3 regions of the Bacillus siamensis genome follow, and region 3 is predicted to be linked to each of the others. Evidence: a T-box and tRNA genes for the amino acid it is inferred to sense, from the RefSeq annotation. Region 3 holds a T-box; the other regions hold tRNA genes.

What was found. A T-box is a leader RNA that pairs with one kind of tRNA and senses whether it is charged. The one in region 3 lies ahead of ileS (isoleucine--tRNA ligase), so its partner is inferred to be a tRNA-Ile.
Positions count from the first base shown of each region.
Region 1: it encodes a tRNA-Ile, which carries the amino acid that the T-box ahead of ileS (isoleucine--tRNA ligase) is inferred to sense. The anticodon was not compared.
Region 2: it encodes a tRNA-Ile, which carries the amino acid that the T-box ahead of ileS (isoleucine--tRNA ligase) is inferred to sense. The anticodon was not compared.

Region 1 is NZ_CP155579.1:28,464-35,666, reverse strand. Features, by position in the region: rRNA gene ABDB98_RS00175 (23S ribosomal RNA) at 1-2,550, opposite strand, end outside; tRNA gene ABDB98_RS00170 (tRNA-Ala) at 2,632-2,707, opposite strand; tRNA gene ABDB98_RS00165 (tRNA-Ile) at 2,724-2,800, opposite strand; rRNA gene ABDB98_RS00160 (16S ribosomal RNA) at 2,901-4,450, opposite strand; gene ABDB98_RS00155 (pro-sigmaK processing inhibitor BofA family protein) at 4,764-5,027, opposite strand; gene ABDB98_RS00150 (YaaL family protein) at 5,088-5,312, opposite strand; gene recR (recombination protein RecR) at 5,331-5,927, opposite strand; gene ABDB98_RS00140 (YbaB/EbfC family nucleoid-associated protein) at 5,942-6,265, opposite strand; gene dnaX (DNA polymerase III subunit gamma/tau) at 6,290-7,203, opposite strand, start outside.
Region 2 is NZ_CP155579.1:7,995-15,197, reverse strand. Features, by position in the region: gene ABDB98_RS00065 (YaaC family protein) at 1-745, shown strand, start outside; rRNA gene rrf (5S ribosomal RNA) at 789-904, opposite strand; rRNA gene ABDB98_RS00055 (23S ribosomal RNA) at 956-3,884, opposite strand; tRNA gene ABDB98_RS00050 (tRNA-Ala) at 3,966-4,041, opposite strand; tRNA gene ABDB98_RS00045 (tRNA-Ile) at 4,058-4,134, opposite strand; rRNA gene ABDB98_RS00040 (16S ribosomal RNA) at 4,235-5,784, opposite strand; gene gyrA (DNA gyrase subunit A) at 6,146-7,203, opposite strand, start outside.
Region 3 is NZ_CP155579.1:1,543,932-1,551,134, reverse strand. Features, by position in the region: gene pyrR (bifunctional pyrimidine operon transcriptional regulator/uracil phosphoribosyltransferase) at 35-580, opposite strand; gene ABDB98_RS07950 (RluA family pseudouridine synthase) at 769-1,683, opposite strand; gene lspA (signal peptidase II) at 1,685-2,146, opposite strand; gene ABDB98_RS07940 (TraR/DksA family transcriptional regulator) at 2,248-2,619, opposite strand; gene ileS (isoleucine--tRNA ligase) at 2,770-5,535, opposite strand; T-box leader at 5,587-5,814, opposite strand; gene divIVA (septum site-determining protein DivIVA) at 5,876-6,370, opposite strand; gene ABDB98_RS07925 (RNA-binding protein) at 6,466-7,203, opposite strand, start outside.

The DNA.
Region 1 (7,203 bases), 1.5 Mb from region 3:
GATGCGATGAGCCGACATCGAGGTGCCAAACCTCCCCGTCGATGTGGACTCTTGGGGGAGATAAGCCTGTTATCCCCGGGGTAGCTTTTATCCGTTGAGCGATGGCCCTTCCATGCGGAACCACCGGATCACTAAGCCCGACTTTCGTCCCTGCTCGACTTGTAGGTCTCGCAGTCAAGCTCCCTTGTGCCTTTACACTCTGCGAATGATTTCCAACCATTCTGAGGGAACCTTTGGGCGCCTCCGTTACCTTTTAGGAGGCGACCGCCCCAGTCAAACTGCCCACCTGACACTGTCTCCCCGCCCGATAAGGGCGGCGGGTTAGAAGGTCAATACAGCCAGGGTAGTATCCCACCGATGCCTCCACCGAAGCTGGCGCTCCAGTTTCCAAGGCTCCTACCTATCCTGTACAAGCTGTACCAACATTCAATATCAGGCTGCAGTAAAGCTCCACGGGGTCTTTCCGTCCTGTCGCGGGTAACCTGCATCTTCACAGGTACTATAATTTCACCGAGTCTCTCGTTGAGACAGTGCCCAGATCGTTGCGCCTTTCGTGCGGGTCGGAACTTACCCGACAAGGAATTTCGCTACCTTAGGACCGTTATAGTTACGGCCGCCGTTTACTGGGGCTTCAATTCGCACCTTCGCTTACGCTAAGCGCTCCTCTTAACCTTCCAGCACCGGGCAGGCGTCAGCCCCTATACTTCGCCTTACGGCTTCGCAGAGACCTGTGTTTTTGCTAAACAGTCGCCTGGGCCTATTCACTGCGGCTCTCTCGGGCTTGCACCCTAACAGAGCACCCCTTCTCCCGAAGTTACGGGGTCATTTTGCCGAGTTCCTTAACGAGAGTTCTCTCGATCACCTTAGGATTCTCTCCTCGCCTACCTGTGTCGGTTTGCGGTACGGGCACCTCTCACCTCGCTAGAGGCTTTTCTTGGCAGTGTGGAATCAGGAACTTCGCTACTATAATTCGCTCGCCATCACAGCTCAGCCTTCACGGGAAACGGATTTGCCTATTTCCCAGCCTAACTGCTTGGACGCGGATATCCAATACCGCGCTTACCCTATCCTCCTGCGTCCCCCCATTGCTCAAATGGTGAGGAGGTGGTACAGGAATATCAACCTGTTATCCATCGCCTACGCCTTTCGGCCTCGGCTTAGGTCCCGACTAACCCTGAGCGGACGAGCCTTCCTCAGGAAACCTTAGGCATTCGGTGGACGGGATTCTCACCCGTCTTTCGCTACTCATACCGGCATTCTCACTTCTAAGCGCTCCACAAGTCCTTCCGGTCTTGCTTCACAGCCCTTAGAACGCTCTCCTACCACTGTTCGAAGAACAGTCCGCAGCTTCGGTGATACGTTTAGCCCCGGTACATTTTCGGCGCAGAGTCACTCGACCAGTGAGCTATTACGCACTCTTTAAATGGTGGCTGCTTCTAAGCCAACATCCTGGTTGTCTAAGCAACTCCACATCCTTTTCCACTTAACGTATACTTTGGGACCTTAGCTGGCGGTCTGGGCTGTTTCCCTTTCGACTACGGATCTTATCACTCGCAGTCTGACTCCCAAGGATAAGTCATCGGCATTCGGAGTTTGACTGAATTCGGTAACCCGGTAGGGGCCCCTAGTCCAATCAGTGCTCTACCTCCGAGACTCTTACCTTGAGGCTAGCCCTAAAGCTATTTCGGAGAGAACCAGCTATCTCCAGGTTCGATTGGCATTTCACCCCTACCCACACCTCATCCCCGCACTTTTCAACGTGCGTGGGTTCGGGCCTCCATTCAGTGTTACCTGAACTTCACCCTGGACATGGGTAGATCACCTGGTTTCGGGTCTACGACCACGTACTCATGCGCCCTATTCAGACTCGCTTTCGCTGCGGCTCCGCATCTTCTGCTTAACCTTGCACGGGATCGTAACTCGCCGGTTCATTCTACAAAAGGCACGCCATCACCCGTTAACGGGCTCTGACTACTTGTAGGCACACGGTTTCAGGATCTATTTCACTCCCCTTCCGGGGTGCTTTTCACCTTTCCCTCACGGTACTGGTTCACTATCGGTCACTAGGGAGTATTTAGCCTTGGGAGATGGTCCTCCCGGATTCCGACGGAATTTCACGTGTTCCGCCGTACTCAGGATCCACTCTGGAGAGAACGAAGTTTTGACTACAGGGCTGTTACCTCCTATGGCGGGCCTTTCCAGACCTCTTCATCTACCTCGTTCCTTTGTAACTCCGTACAGAGTGTCCTACAACCCCAAGAGGCAAGCCTCTTGGTTTGGGCTGATCCCGTTTCGCTCGCCGCTACTCAGGGAATCGCATTTGCTTTCTCTTCCTCCGGGTACTTAGATGTTTCAGTTCCCCGGGTCTGCCTTCTCATATCCTATGTATTCAGATATGGATACCACTCCATTACGAGTGGTGGGTTTCCCCATTCGGAAATCTCCGGATCAAAGCTTGCTTACAGCTCCCCGAAGCATATCGGTGTTCGTCCCGTCCTTCATCGGCTCCTAGTGCCAAGGCATCCACCGTGCGCCCTTTCTAACTTAACCGTTAAAAAGAATCACTACGTGATATCTTGCATTACAATTGAATGTGAATTACTTCTGTTATCTAGTTTTCAAAGAACACGTTGGTGGAGCCTAGCGGGATCGAACCGCTGACCTCCTGCGTGCAAAGCAGGCGCTCTCCCAGCTGAGCTAAGGCCCCGTGTATTGGGTAAAGATGGTGGGCCTGAGTGGACTCGAACCACCGACCTCACGCTTATCAGGCGTGCGCTCTAACCAGCTGAGCTACAGGCCCATCTACCATATGAAAGAATCAAAGTTCCTTCAAAACTAAACAAGACAGGGAACGTTCTGTTTATAAGACCCAAGGTCTTATATTCCGTTAAAATCCTTAGAAAGGAGGTGATCCAGCCGCACCTTCCGATACGGCTACCTTGTTACGACTTCACCCCAATCATCTGTCCCACCTTCGGCGGCTGGCTCCATAAAGGTTACCTCACCGACTTCGGGTGTTACAAACTCTCGTGGTGTGACGGGCGGTGTGTACAAGGCCCGGGAACGTATTCACCGCGGCATGCTGATCCGCGATTACTAGCGATTCCAGCTTCACGCAGTCGAGTTGCAGACTGCGATCCGAACTGAGAACAGATTTGTGGGATTGGCTTAACCTCGCGGTTTCGCTACCCTTTGTTCTGTCCATTGTAGCACGTGTGTAGCCCAGGTCATAAGGGGCATGATGATTTGACGTCATCCCCACCTTCCTCCGGTTTGTCACCGGCAGTCACCTTAGAGTGCCCAACTGAATGCTGGCAACTAAGATCAAGGGTTGCGCTCGTTGCGGGACTTAACCCAACATCTCACGACACGAGCTGACGACAACCATGCACCACCTGTCACTCTGCCCCCGAAGGGGACGTCCTATCTCTAGGATTGTCAGAGGATGTCAAGACCTGGTAAGGTTCTTCGCGTTGCTTCGAATTAAACCACATGCTCCACCGCTTGTGCGGGCCCCCGTCAATTCCTTTGAGTTTCAGTCTTGCGACCGTACTCCCCAGGCGGAGTGCTTAATGCGTTAGCTGCAGCACTAAGGGGCGGAAACCCCCTAACACTTAGCACTCATCGTTTACGGCGTGGACTACCAGGGTATCTAATCCTGTTCGCTCCCCACGCTTTCGCTCCTCAGCGTCAGTTACAGACCAGAGAGTCGCCTTCGCCACTGGTGTTCCTCCACATCTCTACGCATTTCACCGCTACACGTGGAATTCCACTCTCCTCTTCTGCACTCAAGTTCCCCAGTTTCCAATGACCCTCCCCGGTTGAGCCGGGGGCTTTCACATCAGACTTAAGAAACCGCCTGCGAGCCCTTTACGCCCAATAATTCCGGACAACGCTTGCCACCTACGTATTACCGCGGCTGCTGGCACGTAGTTAGCCGTGGCTTTCTGGTTAGGTACCGTCAAGGTGCCGCCCTATTTGAACGGCACTTGTTCTTCCCTAACAACAGAGCTTTACGATCCGAAAACCTTCATCACTCACGCGGCGTTGCTCCGTCAGACTTTCGTCCATTGCGGAAGATTCCCTACTGCTGCCTCCCGTAGGAGTCTGGGCCGTGTCTCAGTCCCAGTGTGGCCGATCACCCTCTCAGGTCGGCTACGCATCGTCGCCTTGGTGAGCCGTTACCTCACCAACTAGCTAATGCGCCGCGGGTCCATCTGTAAGTGGTAGCCGAAGCCACCTTTTATGTTTGAACCATGCGGTTCAAACAACCATCCGGTATTAGCCCCGGTTTCCCGGAGTTATCCCAGTCTTACAGGCAGGTTACCCACGTGTTACTCACCCGTCCGCCGCTAACATCAGGGAGCAAGCTCCCATCTGTCCGCTCGACTTGCATGTATTAGGCACGCCGCCAGCGTTCGTCCTGAGCCAGGATCAAACTCTCCGATAAATGGATCACAGACTAAGTTCACTGCATCCTGCAGTAACGTCTGTGTGATCTGCATCGTGCAGACCTTAGTTTGACTGACTACGCACATCGCTGTGCGATTTATTTAAAACTTTGAATTAACAGGTACGTTTTGTCTTGTTTAGTTTTCAAAGAACTTTTTTCACTTCTCTCGAAGCGACTTAATTATTATAACACATCATTGTCATTGTCGTCAATAACTTTTTTGAATTTCTTTTTCGAAAATCCGTTTTGTCATCAGCGACGTATATTAGAATACCACCCTTGATTCATCATGTCAACAATAAACGACAAATTAAATGATGAAGCGTTTAATGACGATTAAAGCCGCGATGCCAGGTATTCCTAAAATCCCGCTGATACCGGTTGTGATCAGATTAACAGGTATATGAATGCCGAGACTCCCGCCGAATAAATTCACACCTGCCAGAAGAATCGCTCCGGCAATAAACTTAACGGCAGTCACACCAATCCATCTTAACGGCTTTGAAGATACTCCCCATAATAAAAGCAAAGCAACCAGACCGACAATCAAACCGATAATAAAAAAAGGCTCCATGAATCTTCCCCCTCGCTTGTTTAGTACAAGCTTATGAGAAGACCCCGGAGAATAGACCTCTTACTTCCATCTGCTCATTTTTAAATTCCGCTGCTTTGCTTCTTTCAAATAAAAAAAGTATTTAGATTCAGCGACTTTCAGCTCAAACAGCACCTCAGCTGAGGGCTCAAGACTTTTATCGACCAGACTCTTCTGTCTGTTCCATTCTTCTTTTTGTTTAAAGAGCTGTTCAATCAGTTTGTCGTCAAACTCTTTTCTTAATGTATTTCTGCGAAGAAAACCCATACCTCGCCATTTCCTCCCTTACAATTCACGTCTTCCTTCAAGAGCTTTTGAAAGAGTGACCTCATCAGCATATTCCAAATCACCGCCGACGGGCAGACCGTGGGCAATACGGGAGAGCTTGATGCCTGAGGGCTTTAACAGCCTCGATATATACATCGCTGTTGCTTCCCCTTCAATATTAGGGTTGGTTGCGAGTATAACTTCTGACACTTGATCATCCTGAAGACGCTTCAGCAGTTCCGGAATCTTAATATCCTCCGGGCCGATGCCGTCCATCGGAGAAATTGCGCCGTGAAGAACATGATACTGGCCGTTATATTCCTTCATCTTCTCCATTGCAATAACATCCTTAGGGTCCTGCACCACACAAATGACAGATCTATCTCTTCTTGTATCCTCGCATATATAACAAGGGTCCTGATCTGTAATATGTCCGCAGATCGAGCAATATGTCAGATTCCGCTTCGCATTGACGAGCGCCTTAGCAAAATCCAATACTGTGTCTTCTTTCATACCTAGAACAAAAAAAGCCAGACGAACCGCTGTTTTCGGTCCGATCCCTGGCAATTTCATAAAGCTGTCAATCAGCTTTGATATTGGTTCAGGATACTGCATGTTTATTTATCCCCCTAGAATAAACCCGGTATGTTCATTCCTTTTGTAAATTGTCCCATTGTCTCATTCGTCATGTCATCGACTTTCTTGAGGGCGTCGTTTGTCGCAGCAAGAATCAGGTCCTGAAGCATTTCGATATCTTCCGGATCAACGACTTCTTCTTTAATCGCAACGTCTACAACTTCTTTTTGGCCGTTGACTTTTACAGTCACCATTCCGCCGCCCGCTGTGCCCTCAAGCACTTTTTCAGCAAGCTCCTCCTGAGCCTTTGCCATATCTTTTTGCATTTTTTGCATTTGTTTCATCATTTTTTGCATGTTTCCCATTCCGCCACGCATATTCAATCACTCTCTTTCATCTTATTAGTCTTTTATTTCGATTAAATCCGCTCCGACAAGTTTTTTCGCCTCTGCAATCAGCGGATCTTCTTCAGCCGGTTCGTTTGATCCTTCACTTTCCTGCTGATGATCATTTAAAAATTCTTCTCTTATTTTACCCCATTGTGCTTCCGGAACGCCAATCAAATCCATTCTTTTCCCGAGCATTGATTCGAGAATCTGTTCAAGATTCGTACGGACTCCGTTATTGTCTTCAGCAACCATTTTACAATGGATTTCGTATTTAAATTTAAGCACAAACGCCTTCTGGGCAGCGGCCACCGGTTCACTGTCATTCAAAAGAGCCGCATGAGACACTTTATTCTGCTGTTTCAGATGTGCCAGCAGCTTGCCCCAGCTGCTTTTAAGCTGTTCTAGGTCGGGCCTTGTGGCTTCCTTCAATATTTCATGAATTCTTCCGGCCGGGGCTTTGTAATGGCTTTTTCCGCCTTTTTGAGGACGCGGGGCTTCTTTCGGAGCGCTTTCCGCCTGAACTTTCACCCCGGAAGTCTTCAGCCTTTCTACTTCCTGCTCAAGCTGCTGGATCTTATTCATCAGCATGCCGACCTCTGGGATATCTGCGGCGGCTTGCTGTGCCGTCTGGCATATTTTCACGACAGCCACTTCAAAAAAGATTCTCGGGTGGTTCGTCCACTTCATTTCCTGATGGCTTTTATTCAGGATGTCAATCATCTCATATAAAGCGGGAGCCGGTATTTCACCGCTCAGATTCCGGAACGTTTCATCGACCTTCACCTTCTCCAGGACTCCTTCTAAACCTGGAGCAGCCTGATACAAGAGCATATCTCTGAAATAAAAGATCATATCTTCAATCAGTTTGGCCGCATCTTTCCCCTGCTGGAGCAATTCATTCAGTGTTTCCAACGCCTCGGAAACCT
Region 2 (7,203 bases), 1.5 Mb from region 3:
TCTGTTGTTTTACGGGATGTCACAATTGCTGAAAGCCTGTCTTCTGACTACAGATCCAAGCTATCCGAGTCACGCCTCAGTACTCGCACATGGCGTTACTGCCCGGAAACGCAAAAAGCAAAATTACAGTTTTAGGGATGATGAGGTGAAGGTCCAGCGCAATGGCTTATGTATACATGTAATGAATCACTTATTCGGAATAGCGGGTCTTGAGGAAGAACGGTATACAATGAAAAAACTGCTGACAGCCATACCCGAATTGCACAGTGTATTTCATTTTCAAGAGAAAAAGAATTGGCTGACCAAAGTAGAGCTGAAAAATGACCTTGTTTCAGTTCCTGAACATACGGTGATTCAGTACAATATGTCTGACTCCCGCTTTGCAGAATATATCAGTCATCATTTGAATTGGTCTTTTGTCAGGAAAATCCATAACCATTTGGTTTTTGAGGCTGATCCGCTAGATACTGAACCTTGGTCTTCGCCAAACTTAGCGTTTCACTTAGAGAAAAATCAATATTATCTTCCCTCTCAGCGTGATCAGTTCCTGCATCTTCCTGAAATGATAATTCATTATTTGGTCCTGTATAATATTGGGATGATTGCGAGATATGAAACGGAATGGTGGTATGAACTGCTGACACAGCATGTCAGCGATGATTATGTATTGATCCGGAGGTTCTTAGAGGTCACAGAACGCAAATTTCCTTATTATATTTCTAATTTCCTTAAGCAATACTTATAAACAAAAAAGGCAGCTCATCATGAGCTGCCTTTACCGTATGATTGCTTGGCGGCGTCCTACTCTCACAGGGGGAAACCCCCGACTACCATCGGCGCTGAAGAGCTTAACTTCCGTGTTCGGCATGGGAACGGGTGTGACCTCTTCGCTATCGCCACCAAACCATTGAGAGTGTTCTCTCAAAACTAGATAACAGTAAGCATACATTCAAAAATGGTTAAGTCCTCGATCGATTAGTATCTGTCAGCTCCATGTGTCGCCACACTTCCACCTCAGACCTATCAACCTGATCATCTTTCAGGGATCTTACTTCCTTGCGGAATGGGAAATCTCATCTTGAGGGGGGCTTCATGCTTAGATGCTTTCAGCACTTATCCCGTCCGCACATAGCTACCCAGCGATGCCCTTGGCAGAACAACTGGTACACCAGCGGTGCGTCCATCCCGGTCCTCTCGTACTAAGGACAGCTCCTCTCAAATTTCCTGCGCCCGCGACGGATAGGGACCGAACTGTCTCACGACGTTCTGAACCCAGCTCGCGTACCGCTTTAATGGGCGAACAGCCCAACCCTTGGGACCGACTACAGCCCCAGGATGCGATGAGCCGACATCGAGGTGCCAAACCTCCCCGTCGATGTGGACTCTTGGGGGAGATAAGCCTGTTATCCCCGGGGTAGCTTTTATCCGTTGAGCGATGGCCCTTCCATGCGGAACCACCGGATCACTAAGCCCGACTTTCGTCCCTGCTCGACTTGTAGGTCTCGCAGTCAAGCTCCCTTGTGCCTTTACACTCTGCGAATGATTTCCAACCATTCTGAGGGAACCTTTGGGCGCCTCCGTTACCTTTTAGGAGGCGACCGCCCCAGTCAAACTGCCCACCTGACACTGTCTCCCCGCCCGATAAGGGCGGCGGGTTAGAAGGTCAATACAGCCAGGGTAGTATCCCACCGATGCCTCCACCGAAGCTGGCGCTCCGGTTTCCAAGGCTCCTACCTATCCTGTACAAGCTGTACCAACATTCAATATCAGGCTGCAGTAAAGCTCCACGGGGTCTTTCCGTCCTGTCGCGGGTAACCTGCATCTTCACAGGTACTATAATTTCACCGAGTCTCTCGTTGAGACAGTGCCCAGATCGTTGCGCCTTTCGTGCGGGTCGGAACTTACCCGACAAGGAATTTCGCTACCTTAGGACCGTTATAGTTACGGCCGCCGTTTACTGGGGCTTCAATTCGCACCTTCGCTTACGCTAAGCGCTCCTCTTAACCTTCCAGCACCGGGCAGGCGTCAGCCCCTATACTTCGCCTTACGGCTTCGCAGAGACCTGTGTTTTTGCTAAACAGTCGCCTGGGCCTATTCACTGCGGCTCTCTCGGGCTTGCACCCTAACAGAGCACCCCTTCTCCCGAAGTTACGGGGTCATTTTGCCGAGTTCCTTAACGAGAGTTCTCTCGATCACCTTAGGATTCTCTCCTCGCCTACCTGTGTCGGTTTGCGGTACGGGCACCTCTCACCTCGCTAGAGGCTTTTCTTGGCAGTGTGGAATCAGGAACTTCGCTACTATAATTCGCTCGCCATCACAGCTCAGCCTTCACGGGAAACGGATTTGCCTATTTCCCAGCCTAACTGCTTGGACGCGGATATCCAATACCGCGCTTACCCTATCCTCCTGCGTCCCCCCATTGCTCAAATGGTGAGGAGGTGGTACAGGAATATCAACCTGTTATCCATCGCCTACGCCTTTCGGCCTCGGCTTAGGTCCCGACTAACCCTGAGCGGACGAGCCTTCCTCAGGAAACCTTAGGCATTCGGTGGACGGGATTCTCACCCGTCTTTCGCTACTCATACCGGCATTCTCACTTCTAAGCGCTCCACAAGTCCTTCCGGTCTTGCTTCACAGCCCTTAGAACGCTCTCCTACCACTGTTCGAAGAACAGTCCGCAGCTTCGGTGATACGTTTAGCCCCGGTACATTTTCGGCGCAGAGTCACTCGACCAGTGAGCTATTACGCACTCTTTAAATGGTGGCTGCTTCTAAGCCAACATCCTGGTTGTCTAAGCAACTCCACATCCTTTTCCACTTAACGTATACTTTGGGACCTTAGCTGGCGGTCTGGGCTGTTTCCCTTTCGACTACGGATCTTATCACTCGCAGTCTGACTCCCAAGGATAAGTCATCGGCATTCGGAGTTTGACTGAATTCGGTAACCCGGTAGGGGCCCCTAGTCCAATCAGTGCTCTACCTCCGAGACTCTTACCTTGAGGCTAGCCCTAAAGCTATTTCGGAGAGAACCAGCTATCTCCAGGTTCGATTGGCATTTCACCCCTACCCACACCTCATCCCCGCACTTTTCAACGTGCGTGGGTTCGGGCCTCCATTCAGTGTTACCTGAACTTCACCCTGGACATGGGTAGATCACCTGGTTTCGGGTCTACGACCACGTACTCATGCGCCCTATTCAGACTCGCTTTCGCTGCGGCTCCGCATCTTCTGCTTAACCTTGCACGGGATCGTAACTCGCCGGTTCATTCTACAAAAGGCACGCCATCACCCGTTAACGGGCTCTGACTACTTGTAGGCACACGGTTTCAGGATCTATTTCACTCCCCTTCCGGGGTGCTTTTCACCTTTCCCTCACGGTACTGGTTCACTATCGGTCACTAGGGAGTATTTAGCCTTGGGAGATGGTCCTCCCGGATTCCGACGGAATTTCACGTGTTCCGCCGTACTCAGGATCCACTCTGGAGAGAACGAAGTTTTGACTACAGGGCTGTTACCTCCTATGGCGGGCCTTTCCAGACCTCTTCATCTACCTCGTTCCTTTGTAACTCCGTACAGAGTGTCCTACAACCCCAAGAGGCAAGCCTCTTGGTTTGGGCTGATCCCGTTTCGCTCGCCGCTACTCAGGGAATCGCATTTGCTTTCTCTTCCTCCGGGTACTTAGATGTTTCAGTTCCCCGGGTCTGCCTTCTCATATCCTATGTATTCAGATATGGATACCACTCCATTACGAGTGGTGGGTTTCCCCATTCGGAAATCTCCGGATCAAAGCTTGCTTACAGCTCCCCGAAGCATATCGGTGTTCGTCCCGTCCTTCATCGGCTCCTAGTGCCAAGGCATCCACCGTGCGCCCTTTCTAACTTAACCGTTAAAAAGAATCACTACGTGATATCTTGCATTACAATTGAATGTGAATTACTTCTGTTATCTAGTTTTCAAAGAACACGTTGGTGGAGCCTAGCGGGATCGAACCGCTGACCTCCTGCGTGCAAAGCAGGCGCTCTCCCAGCTGAGCTAAGGCCCCGTGTATTGGGTAAAGATGGTGGGCCTGAGTGGACTCGAACCACCGACCTCACGCTTATCAGGCGTGCGCTCTAACCAGCTGAGCTACAGGCCCATCTACCATATGAAAGAATCAAAGTTCCTTCAAAACTAAACAAGACAGGGAACGTTCTGTTTATAAGACCCAAGGTCTTATATTCCGTTAAAATCCTTAGAAAGGAGGTGATCCAGCCGCACCTTCCGATACGGCTACCTTGTTACGACTTCACCCCAATCATCTGTCCCACCTTCGGCGGCTGGCTCCATAAAGGTTACCTCACCGACTTCGGGTGTTACAAACTCTCGTGGTGTGACGGGCGGTGTGTACAAGGCCCGGGAACGTATTCACCGCGGCATGCTGATCCGCGATTACTAGCGATTCCAGCTTCACGCAGTCGAGTTGCAGACTGCGATCCGAACTGAGAACAGATTTGTGGGATTGGCTTAACCTCGCGGTTTCGCAGCCCTTTGTTCTGTCCATTGTAGCACGTGTGTAGCCCAGGTCATAAGGGGCATGATGATTTGACGTCATCCCCACCTTCCTCCGGTTTGTCACCGGCAGTCACCTTAGAGTGCCCAACTGAATGCTGGCAACTAAGATCAAGGGTTGCGCTCGTTGCGGGACTTAACCCAACATCTCACGACACGAGCTGACGACAACCATGCACCACCTGTCACTCTGCCCCCGAAGGGGACGTCCTATCTCTAGGATTGTCAGAGGATGTCAAGACCTGGTAAGGTTCTTCGCGTTGCTTCGAATTAAACCACATGCTCCACCGCTTGTGCGGGCCCCCGTCAATTCCTTTGAGTTTCAGTCTTGCGACCGTACTCCCCAGGCGGAGTGCTTAATGCGTTAGCTGCAGCACTAAGGGGCGGAAACCCCCTAACACTTAGCACTCATCGTTTACGGCGTGGACTACCAGGGTATCTAATCCTGTTCGCTCCCCACGCTTTCGCTCCTCAGCGTCAGTTACAGACCAGAGAGTCGCCTTCGCCACTGGTGTTCCTCCACATCTCTACGCATTTCACCGCTACACGTGGAATTCCACTCTCCTCTTCTGCACTCAAGTTCCCCAGTTTCCAATGACCCTCCCCGGTTGAGCCGGGGGCTTTCACATCAGACTTAAGAAACCGCCTGCGAGCCCTTTACGCCCAATAATTCCGGACAACGCTTGCCACCTACGTATTACCGCGGCTGCTGGCACGTAGTTAGCCGTGGCTTTCTGGTTAGGTACCGTCAAGGTGCCGCCCTATTTGAACGGCACTTGTTCTTCCCTAACAACAGAGCTTTACGATCCGAAAACCTTCATCACTCACGCGGCGTTGCTCCGTCAGACTTTCGTCCATTGCGGAAGATTCCCTACTGCTGCCTCCCGTAGGAGTCTGGGCCGTGTCTCAGTCCCAGTGTGGCCGATCACCCTCTCAGGTCGGCTACGCATCGTCGCCTTGGTGAGCCGTTACCTCACCAACTAGCTAATGCGCCGCGGGTCCATCTGTAAGTGGTAGCCGAAGCCACCTTTTATGTCTGAACCATGCGGTTCAAACAACCATCCGGTATTAGCCCCGGTTTCCCGGAGTTATCCCAGTCTTACAGGCAGGTTACCCACGTGTTACTCACCCGTCCGCCGCTAACATCAGGGAGCAAGCTCCCATCTGTCCGCTCGACTTGCATGTATTAGGCACGCCGCCAGCGTTCGTCCTGAGCCAGGATCAAACTCTCCGATAAATGGATCACAGACTAAGTTCACTGCATCCTGCAGTAACGTCTGTGTGATCTGCATCGTGCAGACCTTAGTTTGACTGACTACGCACATCGCTGTGCGATTTATTTAAAACTTTGAATTAACAGGTACGTTTTGTCTTGTTTAGTTTTCAAAGAACTTTTTTCACTTCTCTCGAAGCGACCTCTTAATCATAACATTTTCAGTTTGATAGGTCAATACTTTTTTAAAAAACTTTTTCAGCAGACTGTCTTTGTGTTGAAAAGACAACAAAAAGAATTATATCAGCATCATCGTTGTGTGTCAAAGCTTTTTTCGTTTCTTTATATAGAAAAAGCGCAGCCTGTTACAGCTGCGCTTTTTCATCTATTCTTCTTCCGTTTCTTCCGGCTCTTCTTCATTCTTTTCCACTAGCGCCACAGTGGCCACGTGCTCTTCATCGGACATGCGGATCAGACGGACGCCTTGTGTTACGCGTCCCGTAGTGGAGATATCGTTAATATCCATTCTGATTAACACGCCGCTTGCCGTAATAATCATTAGGTCTTCTTCGCCTCTTGTGGCTTTTACTGTTACTAGCGGACCGTTGCTGTCAGTGATTTTACATGTTTTAAGGCCTTTTCCGCCCCGGCTTTGGACTCTGTATTCTGAGGCCGGCGTACGTTTGCCATAGCCGTTTTCCGTCACTATGAGGACATGGGAGTCTTCTTCAAGAATCTCCATGCCTACCACGACATCATCATCTGTCAGCGTAATGCCTTTAACACCTGCAGCGGTGCGTCCCATTTGTCTTACATCTTCTTCAGGGAAACGGATCAGCAAGCCATTCTTCGTTCCGATGATGATTTGTTTCTTGCCGTCAGTCAGACGAACGGCCATCAGTTCATCGTCTTCCCGAAGACCTAAAGCGATCAGCCCGTTATTCCGTATATTCGCAAACTGGGACAGTGCCGTACGTTTCGACACCCCTTGTTTGGTCGTGAAGAAGAGGTAAAGCTCCTCATCAAATGTGCTGACCGGAATAATGGCATTAATCCATTCGCCTTTTTCAACCTCCAGGAGGTTAATAATCGGAATGCCTTTTGCGGTACGGCCGTATTCAGGGATTTCATATCCTTTTGAACGATATACCTTCCCTTTATTAGAGAAGAACAGAATCGTATCGTGCGTCGATGTAGAAATTAAGTGTTCCACAAAGTCATCTTCATTCGTTCCCATTCCCTGCACGCCTTTTCCGCCCCGTTTTTGACTGCGGTATGTGGACGCTGGGAGGCGTTTAACATAGCCGTTATGAGTCAGCGTGATGACGATGTTTTCTCTCTCGATGAGATCTTCATCTTCAATTGTTTCAAGACCGGACGTCACGATTTCAGTGCGTCTCTCATCATTGAACCGCTCTTTGATTTCGTTGAGTTCTTCACGGA
Region 3 (7,203 bases):
TGCAGACTCTCTGGAATGCATTTAAAAAGGGTGATTATTCATTTTCGTATATGGCGACCATATCAGTCTGATCAACTTCACTCAGCTGAACCATCACTTTTTCAGCTTTTGAAGTCGGGATGTTTTTCCCGATATAGTCCGCTCTGATCGGCAGCTCCCGGTGCCCTCTGTCAACAAGCACGGCAAGCTGTATCGATGACGGCCGTCCGACATCAACGAGTGCATCCATCGCCGCTCTCACCGTCCGGCCGGTATAAAGCACATCATCGACCACAATGACCTTTTGGTCTGTGATATCAGCCGGAATGTCCGCGCCTTTTACAAGCGGTTCTTCATTGCTCGTTTTTTTGGTGAGATCGTCACGGTAAAGGGTAATATCAATTTCTCCGACAGTGACCGGATTTCCTTCAATCTGTTCGATCCGTTCAGCCAGCCGCTTTGCTAAATAAATGCCTCTTGTTTTAATCCCTACAAGAATGCAGTCATTCATTCCTTTATTCCGTTCGATCATTTCATGGGCTATCCTTGTCAGCGCCCTTCTGATGGCCTGTTCGTCGAGAATAACAGCTTTTTGATTCACTCGTGACACCTCTCCATTCGTATATAAGAAGAAAAAACCCCTCCTGCCAGAGCATAGAGGGGTTCCTTTCCAGGACGAAGACACACACGTATCTCTTCTGTCCTTTCCGTTATCCTTCTCAGCCTCTCTGGACTGTGTTAAAGAATCTATTCAGCTTGTTTTTATTATTTCAGAAAAGAAAGTCGCTGTCAATGGCTATTTCTCAAATGTTCAATGAGTTTTTTCATATCTTCGGGAAGGGGCGCTTCAAACTCCATGTATTCGCCCGTCCGAGGATGATCAAAACCTAATATTCCGGCATGAAGCGCCTGGCCGTTGAAATCAATGGTTTTTCTCGGTCCGTACTTCGGATCGCCTGCCAAAGGAAACCCGATATATTTCATATGAACGCGGATTTGATGCGTTCTTCCGGTTTCAAGACGGCACTCTACGAGCGTGAAGTCTTGAAAACGCTCAAGCACGTGGAAATGCGTGACGGCGTTTTTACTGCCTTCTCTTGTTACGGTCATGCTTTGACGGTCTTTCTTATCTCTTCCGATCGGAGCGTCAATCGTTCCGTCATCATGTGAAATCAACCCGTGGACAACCGCGGTGTACTTTCTCGTCACGGTTTTATTGACGAGCTGATTAACGAGTGATTCATGCGCCATATCGTTTTTAGCGACCATTAACAGGCCGGAGGTATCTTTATCAATACGATGGACGATTCCCGGGCGCATGACGCCGTTAATGCCTGAAAGATCATTGCAGTGAGCCATCAGTCCGTTTACGAGCGTCCCTGTCACATGGCCGGGCGCCGGATGTACGACCATGCCCCGCGGTTTGTTCACAACCAAGACGTCCTGATCCTCATAGTAAATATCCAGATCCATCGGCTCTGCAAGCACGTCCAGTTCTTCCGGTTCAGGAATGGTGACGGTTACCTGATCGCCGGGCTGCATTTTGTAGTTGGCTTTGACGGATTTGCCGTTAACGGTTACCAGTCCCTCTTTCACCCATTGCTGCACCTGAGTGCGTGACCAGTTCTCTCCTGCTGCGGCCAAAAATTTATCAATCCGTTCGCTTTTTTGTTCAGGCTGAACGGTTATCTCAAATTGATTCATGTTATTGCTCCTTCTTTTTCCCGCTGTCAAACAGCATATGAATAAATAAAAGTATGACGCCGACGCACAGTGAGGAGTCCGCGATATTAAAAATCGGATAGTGATAATTCACGATGATGATATGAATAAAATCGACTACTTCCTGGCGTGCCGCCCGGTCGATAAAATTTCCGGCTGCACCTCCCAGCATTAAGCCGAGAGAAATTCCGAGTAACATCTGCCCTTTTGCATAACGCTGTATGTAATAAACGATTCCGATAATCACGGCGATGGTAATGACGTAGAAAAACCACATTTGGCCGGCTAAAATTCCCCATGCCGCTCCCGTGTTGCGATGAGAGGTGATATAAAGCACCTGATCAATGACAGGTATGCTTTGTCCCAATTCCATATGGCTGACGACAAGCCATTTGGTTAATTGGTCGGCAATAATAATAAAAAGAGCGATAAGATAATAAAGCACACACGTTCCTCCAGTATACAGTTACTTTTATCCTTTATGAATTTTATCAGTAAAAGATGCCGGAGTAAAGGCAGATCATAAGGGCATGAAGACAGACGCTGTCACTCATACAGCGCCTGATCATATGCATAATCTCCGGGTACCCAGTATGGAAGGGTTTTCTTTTCAAATTGAGCGGGATAATAAAAATCATCAGCGGTTCTGGCCGTCGGCAATACCGCAAGCTTGTCAATCGGAATGGGGGCGCCTGTTTTTTCACAATAACCGTACGTATTGTTTTCAAACTTAGACAGGGCAAGAAGAACATCCTGCAGTTCTTCTTTTACATGATAGATCAGAGTTGCTTCTTGGTCGTTCATTGAAGGTTCAACAGATGCTGACATTTGAAAGCAAGAATATTCGAATAATCTTGATTGAAGTTCTTCTTTCATCATGAGAAGCTCCATGTGGATTGCGGTCAGTTGATCATTCATTCATCACAACTCCTGCTCTTGATGTTATAGCTTTATTGTTGCCTCCAGAGCGCCATTTGAAGCCCATAAGATTTTTCCTATCGTTCTAATCGATGACATTAGTGGCATGTAAAAAAACGCCCGGCTGTCAGCCGGGCGCTTTCTCATTCATTAATTTTGATAATATTTTTCAACGATTTCCGCATTGCGCAGTGATAATGTCGGATACTTCGGATTGGCGCCGACATCTTTAGAAATCACGCGGGACCGCTCACACATCTGACCTTCCGCTTTTTCTACGGTCATTTTTCCTGTTGTGAAGCTTTGCGCGTTTTCCGGCGCTTCGCTTTCGTCTTTTACTGTCAGTTCTGAGACGATAAACAGCTGTGCGATATTTTCTTTAATGGATGATAAGAGGTCGCGGTTTTCTTTGTTCGGATACAAAGTCAGACTCGCTTCCAATGATCTTCCGATAATTTTTTCGTTACGGGCAATTTCCAAAGCTTTCAGCACGTCATTGCGAAGCTCCATGAAGCGGTCGAATTTTTCTTCTGTCGCCTGACTGTCCGGAACAGAGATGGTTTCCGGCATATCTGTCAGCTGCACGCTCGCCTCTTCAACAAATGATAAGTGAGACCACATTTCATCCGCCGTATGAGGGAGAATCGGCGCAGTCAGCTTTACTAACGCCAGCAGCGTTTCATAAAAGACGGTCTGCATGCTGCGGCGGTCCGGATGATCCGCATGCTCGATGTACACGACATCTTTTGCGAAATCAAGATAGAAAGAGCTGAGCTCGATCGTACAGAAATTATGAATGCTGTGATAAACAACCGCAAATTCGTATTCATCGTACGCTTTTTTCACTTTATCGATCAGCTTATTCAGCTTGATCAGCATATATTGATCCACTTCACGAAGATCTTTTACATCAACGGCATTGACGCTTGGATCGAAATCGAACAGGTTGCCGTGAAGGAAACGGAACGTGTTGCGGACTTTCCGGTATACTTCCGCGACCTGCTTCAGAATATCTTCAGAAACCGGGTGATCGGCCTGATAGTTTACGGAAGAAACCCATAAACGCAGAATTTCAGCTCCAAGCTGTTTTGCGATTTTTGTCGGCTCAATCGTATTGCCGAGTGATTTACTCATTTTACGGCCGTTTGCATCAAGTGTAAATCCGTGGCTTAATACGCCTTTATACGGCGCTTTGCCGGTGACTGCAACGGCAGTTGAAAGAGATGAGTTAAACCAGCCGCGGTATTGGTCAGAGCCTTCAAGGTATAAATCAGCCGGGCGGACGAGATCATCACGTTCCTCAAGAACGGCCTGATGAGAAGAACCTGAATCAAACCATACATCCATAATGTCTTGCTCTTTCGTAAAGATTCCGTTCGGGCTTCCCGGATGTGTAAATCCTTCAGGCAGAAGGTCTTTTGCCTCTCTTTCAAACCAGACGTTTGAGCCGTGCTGTTTGAACAGCTCAGAAACGTGTTCAATCGTTTCGTCGGTGATGATCGGCTCACCGTTTTCAGCATAAAATACCGGGATCGGAACGCCCCAGACGCGCTGTCTTGAAATACACCAGTCGCCGCGGTCGCGCACCATGTTGTAAAGGCGCTGTTCGCCCCACTCCGGCACCCACTTCGTTTGTTTGATGGCATCAAGCAGATCCGGTCTGAAATCTTTAATTGACGCAAACCATTGCGCTGTCGCTCTGAAGATAGTCGGTTTTTTTGTTCTCCAGTCATGCGGATAAGAGTGTGTAATAAACTCGAGCTTTAAGAGCGCGCCGTTTTCTTCAAGCTTCTCTGTGATCGGTTTATTGGCTTTATCGTAAAACATTCCTTCAAAGCCCGGCGCTTCGTCGGTCATGTTGCCTTTTTCATCGACAGGGCAAAGTACTTCTAAGCCGTACTTTTGGCCGACGATAAAGTCATCTTCCCCGTGGCCCGGAGCAGTATGAACACAGCCTGTTCCGGCATCGGTTGTGACGTGGTCACCGAGCATGACGAGTGAATCTCTGCCGTAAAGCGGATGTTCTGCAGTGATGTATTCTAACTCTCTGCCTTTATACGATGCGACAACTTCAGGATTTTCAAAGCCGCATGCCTCCGCTACGCTTTCGATTAATTCAGCCGCTACTACATAACGCTTGTCTCCAACCTTGATGACATTGTATTCAAGATCAGGATGAACGGAAATTCCGAGGTTGGCAGGCATCGTCCACGGCGTCGTCGTCCAGATAATAAAGCTTTCTCCGTTCTCGAGAACGCCTTTACCGTCTTTCACCTTAAATGCAACATAAATGGATGCCGAACGTTTATCCTGATATTCAATTTCCGCTTCTGCTAAGGCAGATTCACTTGAAGGCGACCAGTTGACCGGCTTCAGGCCTTTATAAATATAGCCTCTTTTCGCCATCTCGCCGAAAACGCGGATCTGCTGCGCTTCAAATTCAGGCTGAAGCGTAACATAAGGGTTTTCCCAATCGCCTCTGACGCCGAGACGCTTGAATTGTTCGCGCTGTCTTTCGATCTGCTGCCATGCATATTCTTCGCAAAGCTTGCGGAAATCGGCTACGGACATTTCTTTCCGGTTCACTTTTTTGTTTTTTGTCAGTGCCGTTTCAATCGGCAGACCGTGCGTGTCCCATCCCGGCACATACGGTGCGTTGTAGCCGCTCATTGATTTATAGCGGACGATAAAATCTTTCAGGATTTTATTCAGGGCATGACCCATGTGGATGTCTCCGTTTGCATAAGGAGGTCCGTCATGCAGTACGAATTTCGGGCGGTCTTTCGTCCGTTCTTGAACAAGACGGTAAATATCCTGCTCCTCCCATTCTTTCTGCATGTCAGGCTCACGGTTCGGCAGATTTCCGCGCATCGGAAAATCTGTTTTCGGCATTAACAGCGTATCTTTATAATCCATTTTCATTCCTCCACAACATTTTTCAGAAAATAAAAAAAGCCCTCTCATCCCATAAGGGACGAGAAAGCTTATCTCGCGGTACCACCCTTTTAGAAAAAACGGATCATCCGTCTTTTCCTCTCGAACATCGTAACGTGATGGAACGTCCTTTCCTACTCTCGGTTCAGAAAGGAAACTAAAGGGCTGATCTGCATGATTCCGGCCATCCCGGGCTTTCACCTTCCCCGGTTCGCTTTATGGCCTGCTTTGAGTCATGCCGGTCCCTTTCATCGTCTTTTCATCTGAATTTATGAACGTATTATATTCGAACGGGCCGAAGAATGTCAAGAAAATCTGAAAATTATTCTTTTTCCTCAAATACCGCGTCGACTTCGTATTCTAACAGATGATCCCAATCATCGTTTTTCAGCAGATCAAGCTGCGCCTCAATCAGCATTTGGAAACGCGTTCTGAACACTTTAGACTGTTTTTTCAGCTCTTCAATTTCCATTGCGATTTTTCTTGATTTGGAAAGCGACTCATTGATGATTCGATCAGCATTTTTTTCTGCTTCACGGACGATCAGCTTCGCCTCTTTCTGCGAATTGCGCTTTACGTCTTCTGCCGCTTCTTGAGCTACGAGAATTGACTTATTCAGTGTTTCTTCAATATTGGCAAAGTGTCCGATTTTTTCATCCAGCTCATTCACTTTCGCCTCAAGCTCCGTTTTTTTACGGAGTGCGATTTCGTAGTCTTTTCTGACCTGCATTAAAAATTCATTTACTTCATCTTCATCATATCCGCGAAAACCTTTTGTAAACGTTTTGTTATGGATATCATTCGGCGTTAATGGCATATTGCCACCTCCATTTTTACATTTCAGTACGGTTATCTAGTTCACATTATAAAACAAATACGGCCATAGATGGAGAAAAAATCTGAAAAAACGACTCATTTTTGCCGTTCGAATGTGACTTTCCATTTGTCTTTTTTCGTTTTTCCGTCTACTTTTGTCAAACTGCATCGTCCGAAGCCCCGAATCGAAAGCATGTCCCCTTCAGCAACCTGATAGGACGGATCCTCAACGGCTTTCCAATTCACCTTAACGAGCCCGTTTTTCACAAGGGTCTGCGCTTTCTGCCGGGATTGCCTGCTCATCGAAGCGCAGACGGCGTCGAGACGCAATGAAGAAACCGTGTCATCCCTTATTTCGACATCTGAAGCGGGAATGTGAAGGGCCGAAAGCTCGATTTTCTCAAGCTTTACCGGCGCTTTGCCTGCTTTGGTCAGCTGGGTGCCGACAAAATCGGCGATTTCACCGGAAACGATAAGCTGCACGGCTTCCTCTGAGAAAATCAGGTCGCCGTATTTCTGCCGTTTTAAGCCGATCCCCATTAATGATCCGAGAAGAGAGCGGTGATCGATGCTGACGAATTTTTCAGCGTATTGAACGTCAAAGGCCTGAAGCTCAAAATCATCTTGTCCAGGTTCCATATATTCAGGGTATAAAATCGCGCGTTTGCGCTCAGCTCTGTCATATCCCCCAAAAAAGGCAAGACCGCACGCATCGCCGATGACGGCTTTTACAATCACCTGTTCCCGCGGATCTAAGAAATCAGTCAGCTTCATCCGATATTGGTCCAGGACAATCTCTTTCCATTCAAGCGCCTGGTCGATAAAAGGCCGCTC